Regions from separate parts of the Enterobacter sp. SA187 genome, predicted to be linked through region 2. Evidence: predicted binding sites of a transcription regulator. Region 2 holds the regulator's gene; each other region holds the start of a gene.
What was found. The regulator Fur, encoded in region 2, represses iron uptake genes when iron is present. The targets are predictions, from matches to a motif close to ATAATAATGAGAACNACTATCAA.
Positions count from the first base shown of each region.

Region 1 (3,281 bases), 1.0 Mb from region 2:
CCGGGCGAAGGCAAAAAATATGTGCCGCCTGCCGGACAAAGCCTGCGCGAGCATATCGACGGCCTGTGGTCCGAGCTGACGCGCACCACCGATACCGCCGGAAAATGGGACTCCCTGCTGCCGCTGCCGAAACCTTATGTCGTGCCTGGCGGCCGTTTCCGCGAGGTCTATTACTGGGACAGCTATTTCACCATGCTGGGGCTGGCTGAGAGCGACCACTGGGACAAAGTGCAGGATATGGTCGACAACTTCGCCCATGAACTGGACGCCTGGGGCCATATCCCCAACGGCAACCGCAGCTACTACCTGAGCCGTTCGCAGCCGCCCTTCTTCCCGTTTATGGTTGAGTTGTTAGCCACCCACGAAGGGGATGATGCGCTGAAGCAGTATCTGCCGCAGATGGAAAAAGAGTATCAGTACTGGATGGAGGGCGCAGACGCCCTGCAACCGGGAGAAGCCAGTAAGCGCGTGGTTAAACTTCCGGATGGCTCGCTGCTCAACCGCTACTGGGACGATCGCGACACCCCGCGCCCGGAATCCTGGCTGGCTGACGTGACCACGGCGAAAAACAACCCTAACCGCCCGGCGACGGAAATCTATCGCGATTTGCGTGCGGCAGCGGCCTCCGGCTGGGACTTCAGCTCCCGCTGGATGGACGATCCCGAACAGCTCGGCACTATCCGCACCACCAGCATTGTGCCGGTGGATCTGAACGCGCTGATGTACAAGATGGAAAAAATGATCGCCCGCGCCAGCCAGGCGGCCGGCGATACGGGCAAAGCGCAGAAGTTTGAAGCGCTGGCGAATGCGCGCCAGAAGGCGATGGAAGCCAATCTGTGGAATGACAAGGACGGCTGGTACGCTGATTACGATCTGAAAACCAAAAAGGTGCGTAATCAACTGACCGCCGCCGCCCTGTTCCCGCTGTATGTTAACGCGGCGGCGAAAGATCGCGCGGATAAAGTGGCCGCAGCGACCGAGGCCCGGCTGATCAAGCCAGGCGGGCTCACCACCACCACAGTGAACAGCGGTCAGCAGTGGGATGCGCCGAACGGCTGGGCGCCGTTGCAGTGGGTCGCCACCGCTGGTCTGAAAAACTATGACCATGAGAAGGCCGCAATGGATGTCACCTGGCGCTTCCTGAAAAACGTCCAGCATACTTATGACAGCAAGCAAAAATTGGTGGAGAAGTATGACGTCAGCAGCACCGGCACCGGTGGTGGCGGCGGTGAATACCCGCTACAGGACGGCTTTGGCTGGACCAACGGCGTGACGCTGATGATGCTGGATCTGGTCTGTCCGAAAGCGCAACCCTGCGATAACGTACCGGAGACGCAGCCCGCTGCGCAATCCACCGCGCAACCGGCTACCGCGCAGTCATCTGCTCCTGCCCCGACGGCAGAAAAAGTCGCACAATAAGCGGTTCGCCTGCTACCAGATTTGGTAGCAGGTTTTAATGTGCGAAATCAACACATTGCCCGGCGGCGCAGGCTTGCCGGGCCTACAGCAATCTCCTCACTCTCCCCTCGGTTAATCCCACACTGATTTTCCGTTGTATTCTTTAACGTTAACGATAATAATTCGCATTCCTTTTACATTTGTTAATACAAATTTCCTGTTTGTGGCGGAGGCTTGTTCCGCGCACAACGGTACTCAGGATCCCGGAATGACCACGACATTATCCCTGAAACGTTCGTCCCTGCTGTGCGCTCTTGCGCTGGCGCTTCCTCATGCGGTGCTCGCGGAAGATACCGTGGTGGTTACCGCCACCGCGCCTCAGTCAGCCATTGCGCCGACCGAAGGCTATACCGTGCAAAGCACCCGCGGCGCGACCAAGACCGATGAACCGCTGATCACTACCGGTCAGTCGGTGTCCGTCGTTACCCGCCAGCAGATGGAAGATCAGGGCGTGGCGACGGTGTCCCAGGCGCTGGCCTATACGCCGGGGGTTTATTCCAGCTTCGGCGGCGGCGCTACCCGCTTCGATACCGTTTCCCTGCGCGGCTTCCACGGCGGCGACGTGGATAACCTGTTCCTCGACGGGATGCGTCTGATGAGCGACGGCGGCAGCCACAGTGTGTTGCAGGTGGATCCGTGGTTTATTGAGCGTGTCGATGTGGTGAAAGGCCCGTCATCGGCGCTGTACGGTCAGAGCGTGCCGGGCGGGCTGGTGAATCTCACCTCCAAACGCCCGCAGTTTAAACAGGAAGGCCATTTCCGTCTCAGCGGCGGTACCCATAACACCAAAGGCGGCGCCTTCGATTACACCGACGCGATCAACGAGCAGCTGGCGTTCCGCATTATCGGGATGACGCGCAGCAGCGATACCCAGTATGACAACACCCGCGAAGAGCGCTACGCCATCTCCCCGTCGCTGTTGTGGCAGCCGGATTCGGATACCAGCCTGCTGTTGCGCGCTTATCTGCAAAAAGATCCGACCGGCGGCTATCACGGCTCCCTGCCTCTCGACGGCACGCGCTTTGCCCACAATGGCCGCAAGCTCGACACCAGTACGAATGAAGGCGAAAGCGAAGACGGCTACCGTCGTCGTGAGCAGATCTACAGCCTGGAGTTCGATCACCAGTTCAACGATATCTGGTCAGTACACTCCAGCGGCAGCTATACCCATGCCAATGTATCACTGGATCAGGTGTATCAGACCGGCTGGATCGACGGCGGCGATACGCTGTCTCGCGGCTATAGCGGCAACCGTGGCTCACTGGATGCGTGGTCTACGGATAACCGCGTGCAGGCGGATTTCAATACCGGCGAGGTGGCGCATACGCTGATCCTCGGCGGCGAATACCATCGCTATCGCAACAATCTGTGGACAGGCGCGGGCAGCGCTTCGCCGCTCAACCCGTACACCGGTTACACTGCGCAGCATGGCCACGTTGTGACCTACAGCGATGACAACAACCGCCGCTATTACCAGACCGGCATCTATTTGCAGGATGAGATGGTGTGGGATCGCTGGCATATGGATCTCTCCGGCCGCTATGACCGCATCGTCTCTGAGCAGGTGAGCGACAGCAATGCCACCTCGAATCGTCGCCAGGATGATCATATCAGCGGCAGAGCGTCACTGCTGTATGCCTTTGAAAACGGTCTTTCCCCCTACATGAGCTACAGCCAGGCGATCACCCCGGCCTCGCTGCCAGGTGCGGACGGTACGCTGCTGAAACCGACCACCGCCGAGCAGTATGAAGCGGGTCTGAAATTCCAGCCGCCGGGCACCTCGGATATGTACAGCATTGCCCTTTACGACCTGACGCAGAAAG
Region 1 covers NZ_CP019113.1:3,560,903-3,564,183, forward strand. The annotation lists gene BMF08_RS16990 (alpha,alpha-trehalase) at 1-1,419, shown strand, start outside; gene BMF08_RS16995 (TonB-dependent siderophore receptor) at 1,667-3,281, shown strand, end outside.
Region 1: a site for Fur is predicted at 1,571-1,593, ahead of BMF08_RS16995 (TonB-dependent siderophore receptor). Genes of this name have one in related genera too.

Region 2 (3,281 bases):
CATAAATTAATAATTAATTAATTTCTAAGCTAACGGATTGATAAAGCTTGCCGTCAGCGCCTGGGGGTATTAACGTCGCTGGTAATTGTAGACGATCGGCCCGCAAAGGCCGTCGCGACTGGCAAGTTTGATTAATGTAATGAGGTCATCATGTTTAAAGCCATTCAGATCGATAAAGCGGAAGGACAGTATTCGGCATCCCTGGTGGAGCTGGACGAGCAGGCGTTGCCGGACGGGGACGTCACCGTCGCGGTGGAATACTCCTCCATTAACTATAAAGATGCGCTGGCTATTACCGGTCGCGGCCCGATTGTGCGCCAGTTCCCTATGGTGCCGGGTATTGATTTCGCCGGTACCGTAATCGCCAGCGACAGCGCGGCGTTTGCCGTGGGCGACCGCGTGCTGCTGACCGGCTGGGGCGTGGGCGAGCGTCACTGGGGCGGACTGGCAGGCAAGGCGCGGGTCAAAAGCGAATGGCTGACGAAAATGCCGTCCGGCGCGGATGCAAAACAGGTGATGGCTATCGGTACGGCGGGCTTTACCGCCATGCTGTGCGTGCAGGCGGTACTGGATCACGGCGTGAAGCCGGAAGACGGCCCGGTGCTGGTGACCGGCGCGGGCGGCGGCGTGGGCAGCTGCGCGGTGATCATTCTGTCTGCCATGGGCTATCAGGTGGTGGCGTCGACCGGGCGTCCGCAGGAAGCCGGATGGATGCGCGAACAGCTGGGGGCCAGCGACATTATTAACCGTGATGAGCTGAGCGCGCCGGGTAAACCCCTGCAGAAAGAGCGCTGGGCGGCGGCGATTGATACCGTCGGCAGCCATACGCTGAGCAACGTCTGCGCCAGCGTCCGTTATGACGGCATAGTCGCGGCGTGCGGCATGGCGCAGGGCATGGATCTCCCGGCGACAGTGGCGCCTTTCATCCTGCGCGGCGTCACGCTGCGCGGTATCGACAGCGTGATGGTGAGCAGCGAAAAACGTCCGGCGATCTGGGAGAAAGCCTGTCAGTATTTAACGCCTGCGGCGCTGGAAAAACTGAGCGCTACTTATCCGCTGAGCGATGCCATTGACGTGGCGGAAAAACTGCTGAACGGGCAGATCCGTGGCCGTGCGGTGATTGAGATTTAATTCTGGCGGGGTTGCCGGGTGGCGCTGACGCTTACCCGGCCTACAATATAACGTAGGCCCGGCAAGCTTGCGCCGCCGGGCAATTTGCAGCAACGTTATTTGCGAATATCGTGCGCGGTGTCGTTTTCGCGGCAATCGCCTTCGGCGCAGTGGCCGTAGAGGTAAAGGCTGTGGTTGGTCAGGCGGATCCCGTGCTGAGCGGCGATTTCACGCTGACGTAATTCAATGGAGTCATCGCTGAACTCAATAACCTTGCCGCAGTCGAGGCAGATCAGGTGATCGTGGTGATGCTGCTGCGTCAGTTCAAAAACAGATTTACCGCCTTCGAAATTATGACGGGTCACAATACCGGCGTCATCGAACTGGTTAAGTACACGGTAGACCGTCGCCAGGCCAATCTCTTCGCCCATGTCGATCAGTCGTTTGTATAAATCTTCCGCACTGACATGGTGGTTGTCAGGTCCCTGGAGTACCTCAAGGATCTTTAACCGAGGAAGCGTGACTTTCAGGCCAGCCTTCTTTAGTGCGGTGTTATTGTCAGTCATGCGGAATCTGTCCTGTAGCTAAACGATTCACTTCCAAATGGAAGTTAATGAGAATGACGTTGAGTTAATGCGTCTCATTATAGAACTGCCATGTCTAAATGAAAACTGCAAGTCCTCAAGCAAAGTATGCGTATAAAACGTGGTGTCACTAACAAACCCGTAAGCAATCACGTTCAATCAGGGGATATTGTACAGGTATGCGTGCGAAAGTTAAAAAATTGTAGCAATTATTTTGATTGGTTATATCTATTAATGCGGCGCAGCCAACAGGTTACGCCGCACAAAAATCAGGCGTTGATGATCTCATCTAAATGAAGTTCTTCAGAAATCTGCTTCACCCATTTTTCCACGCGCTCAGCGGTCAGTTCCGGCTGGCGGTCTTCATCAATGGCCAGACCGACGAAGTGGTCGTCGTCCGCCAGACCTTTGGAGGCTTCGAAATGGTAGCCCGCGGTCGGCCAGTGACCGACGATAGTCGCGCCGCGCGGCTCGATGATGTCGCGGATGGTGCCCAGCGCATCGCAGAAATATTCCGCGTAGTCTTCCTGGTCGCCACAGCCGAACAGGGCGACTAATTTGCCGTTGAAATCGACCTCTTCCAGCGTCGGGAAGAAATCGTCCCAGTCGCACTGCGCTTCACCATAGTACCAGGTCGGGATGCCCAGCAGCAGAATATCGTAACCTTCGAGATCTTCTTTGCTGCTTTTGGCGATGTCATGCACGTCCGCAACATCTTTACCAAGCTGCTTTTGGATCATTTTCGCGATATTTTCGGTATTACCCGTGTCGCTGCCGAAAAAAATGCCTGTGATTGCCATGAGTAAAATAACCTCTTGAAACTTAATGATATGGTGGTGGCGCAATGCCCACGGATAAGGGCAATCATAGCAGAACAGAGAAGGACGCGGAAACTGCAAACGCCTCAGACTGCACTCTGTGCTACATGAAAGTGATATTTAGCGGGATTTTCAGACTATCCCCTGGCCGCGCAGCAGCGCGAGCTGAGCCATTAAAAGCTCCTCAATCAGTTCGCTACGGCTGATGTCACGATCCTCGGCCAGTTCATTTAAGGCTTCGACGGCGTCCGCGTTTAGTTTTAGCTCGACGCGTTTGAGGCCACGAACCTTATCGCGTTTCAGCTGATTCCGCTTATTAATGCGCAACTGTTCGTCACGCGAATGCGGATTCGTTTTCGGTCGTCCTGGGCGACGATCATTCGCGAACAGATCGAGTGTCGTGCGGTCCGTTTGTTCTTTAGCCATGATTTTGAGTGACGTCGGGGGAAAAACAAGCTGCCTGGTGGAGGCCCTGCGCAATTAGCGCGCCATCATACATCAGGGAGAGGGGCACGCCAACGACCGGGCGCGTCGCGGCGCTCGGTCGCCGGGTTTTTAATCAACTGGCATTATCAGCAAGATAGCGACGGATCGCCCGCAGTACGGCATCGGGTTTTTCCGCATGCACCCAGTGCCCGGCACCGGCGACCACATGCGCCCGCGCCTGCGGGAATTGCGCCAGCAGCGCATCACGGTACGCATCGGTCACGTAAGGGGAGTTGCCGCCGCGAATAAACAGGGCCGGTTTATCGAAGGCGGGGACGGTTTT
Region 2 covers NZ_CP019113.1:2,520,175-2,523,455, forward strand. The annotation lists gene acuI (acrylyl-CoA reductase (NADPH)) at 151-1,131, shown strand; gene fur (ferric iron uptake transcriptional regulator) at 1,227-1,676, opposite strand; gene fldA (flavodoxin FldA) at 1,964-2,494, opposite strand; gene ybfE (LexA regulated protein) at 2,645-2,938, opposite strand; gene ybfF (esterase) at 3,072-3,281, opposite strand, start outside.

Region 3 (3,281 bases), 2.1 Mb from region 2:
GCTGGTTCGCCAGGATCAGCGATTCATAGCCGCCCCAGGAGTAGGCCATGCTGAACAGCGTGAAGTGATCGAGATAAGCCGCCAGCTCCTGATTATTCAGCCTTTTACGCAGCACAAATGAGAACAGGCCGCTGCTGCCGGTAAAATCGCGCTTCCAGAATTCATGTCCTTTACTGCCCGGCAGCGCAGGGTGATTCACGCAAGCCACCTGCGGATGCGCCGCCAGCCATTCGGCGAGTTGCAGGCTGCTTTCATGATGCTGGCGCAGACGCACGCTCAGGGTGCGCAGGCCGCGGCTGGTCATATAGGCGGTGTCAGCGTCCACCATTTGCCCCATCAGGTAGGCGTTCTCGCGCAGTTGCTCCCAGCAGCGGGCATTCGCCACCGCCGTGCCGATCATGCCGTCGGAGTGGCCAATCAGGTATTTGGTGGCCGCCTGAATGGAAATATCAATGCCGAAATCCAGCGCTTTAAACAGGATGCCCGCCGCCCAGGTGTTGTCGATCATGATGATCGCCTCCGGGGCCACGCGCCGCACCGCAGCAACAATCGCCGGCACGTCGTGCACTTCCATGGTGATCGAGCCGGGGGATTCAAGGAAAACGATGCGGGTATTGGGTTGGATGAGTCCGGCAATGTCGCCGCCGATCAGCGGGTCGAACCACCCGGTGGTAACGCCCATTTTCGCCAGGATTTTTGTGCAGAAATCCTGCGTAGGTTCGTAGGCGGTGTGGGTCACCAGAATATGATCGCCCTGTTCAACAAACGCCAGAATGGTATTCGCCACGGCAGCCGCGCCGCAGGGGAAGAGCGCGCAGCCCGCGCCGCCTTCCAGTTCGCACATCGCTTCCTGTAAGGAGAAATGCGTCAGGGTGCCGCGACGGCCATAAAACAGCTCGCCGCTGGCGCGCCCTCGCGTGGCCTGCTTTTTTGCTTCCACCGTGTCGAACACCAGAGAAGAGGCGCGCTGGATAACGCTGTTCACCGCACCCTGAGTATATTTTTTGCTGCGCCCGGCATTCACCAGCGCGGTATCAATGTGCTTCGCTGCCATAATCGAAACCTGTTTTTATACGTCTGGATGTCCAGACTACCATGAATGCCCGATTCTGCATCCTGAGGGTTATTCATTCAGCACAATATTTTCTGAAAATGGCCCGATGAAAGGTTTTACTGAGTAAGCGCAATGAAAATGCACAGGAATAGGGGCATCATGTAAATACTAATGAGAACTACTATCAATTCGACGCTGTTTTGATATTATTATGCTCAGAATTTGTGATTTATGTCCGGAGATACACAGTGGGTAATAATTTGATGCAGACGGATCTCTCCGTCTGGGGTATGTATCATCATGCCGATATTGTTGTAAAAATCGTGATGATTGGCCTGATCCTGGCGTCAGTAGTCACCTGGGCAATTTTCTTCAGCAAAAGCGTTGAGCTGATCTCGCAAAAGCGCCGCCTTAAGCGCGAACAGCAACTGCTCGGCGAAGCCCGTTCGCTGGATCAGGCGAGTGAAATCGCCGCCTCCTTTAAGTCTAAAAGCCTCAGTACGCTGTTAATTAACGAAGCGCAGAACGAGCTTGAGCTCTCTGCCGGTTCGGAAGATAACGAAGGCATTAAAGAGCGTACCGGTTTCCGCCTTGAGCGCCGCGTGGCGGCTGTGGGCCGTCATATGGGCCGTGGGAATGGCTATCTGGCGACCATTGGCGCGATCTCGCCCTTTATCGGCCTGTTCGGTACCGTATGGGGCATCATGAACAGCTTTATCGGTATCGCCCAGACGCAGACCACTAACCTGGCGGTTGTCGCGCCTGGTATCGCGGAAGCGCTGTTAGCCACGGCCATTGGTCTGGTTGCCGCCATTCCGGCGGTGGTGATCTACAACATTTTCGCCCGCATGATCGGCAGCTATAAAGCCTCGCTTGGCGATGTCGCCGCGCAGGTGCTGTTACTGCAAAGCCGCGATCTTGATCTTGCCGCCAGCCCGACGGCTAAACCGGTGCACGCTGCACAGAAATTACGTTTAGGTTAATGTCCTATGGCAATGCGTCTTAATGAAAATCTGGACGATAACGGCGAAATGCATGAAATCAACGTGACGCCCTTTATCGACGTCATGCTGGTACTGCTGATTATCTTTATGGTGGCCGCGCCGCTGGCGACGGTGGACGTGAAGGTCAATCTGCCTGCCTCGTCCAGCCAGCCGCAACCGCGTCCGGAAAAACCGGTCTATCTGTCGGTAAAAGCGGATAAATCGATGTTTATCGGCAACGATCAGGTGACGGAAGAAACCATGATCAACGCGCTGAACGCCGTGACCGCGGGTAAAAAAGACACCACGGTTTTCTTCCGCGCGGATAAAACCGTGGATTATGAAACCATGATGAAAGTGATGGATACGCTGCATCAGGCGGGTTATCTGAAGATAGGTCTGGTGGGTGAAGAGGTCGCGAAAGCGCAGTAATCGCCTTATCACGCCCGGCGGCGCTGCGCTTGCCGGGCCTACTGGATCTGGTAGGCCGGGTAAGGCGAAGCCGCCACCCGGCAAATCAAAGTGTAGGCCGGGTGAGGCGAAGCCGCCCAGAGTGTAGGCCGGGTAAGCGAAGCGCCACCCGGCAAAAGAACGCTGACTCCGGTCAGCTTTTTTTTGCGCGTTATTCCGCAACCGGCGGCGTTTTCTCTGTCAGCGCGACGCTGGTGACGTTTGACGTCAGATAGCCGCCATCAGCCAGCTTGCGGGTAATACGCAGCGTAGCCGTCTCACGCGCCAGCAGATGCTGGTAGTTGGCTTCGAGGCGGGACATGATTTTTTCGTACAGTTCGGGGTGGCGCTTCGCCACTTCGTTGATCGCGGCGCCGTAAATCTCTTCTTTGATCTGTAACGCGTAAATTTCGCGGCGGTTCTGCCATTTTAAGCGCACCAGCGCGGCAGGAATGGAGATCAGATCCCGCGCCAGACGGGTAATATGATCATTTTTACTCTGTACCAGGGCATCGAGATTTTGCTTTAAGATAAATTCGTCGCTTTTATGATTATCTAAAGCTAAATAAACGTTATTATCTTCAACATCTTTCACGTTATTCATCCTCTAGTTTATAAAACAAAGGCGCATCTTTTTCGCGGGTAATGAGGTTAAGCCAGACATCATTACCGGCGGCATTTATCTCTTCGGTTTTTTCGGCAATTATTTGACTTAAGGTTTGGGCATCAATGTCCCCTTCGGCTTGTAAATCGTTAAGCAGACGGGTAAATGTTTCAATTTTTACTACGCGGTA
Region 3 covers NZ_CP019113.1:387,760-391,040, reverse strand. The annotation lists gene metC (cystathionine beta-lyase) at 1-1,054, opposite strand, end outside; gene exbB (tol-pal system-associated acyl-CoA thioesterase) at 1,303-2,037, shown strand; gene exbD (TonB system transport protein ExbD) at 2,044-2,469, shown strand; gene BMF08_RS01885 (cytoplasmic protein) at 2,660-3,082, opposite strand; gene BMF08_RS01880 (hypothetical protein) at 3,084-3,281, opposite strand, start outside.
Region 3: a site for Fur is predicted at 1,220-1,242, ahead of exbB (tol-pal system-associated acyl-CoA thioesterase). Genes of this name have one in related genera too.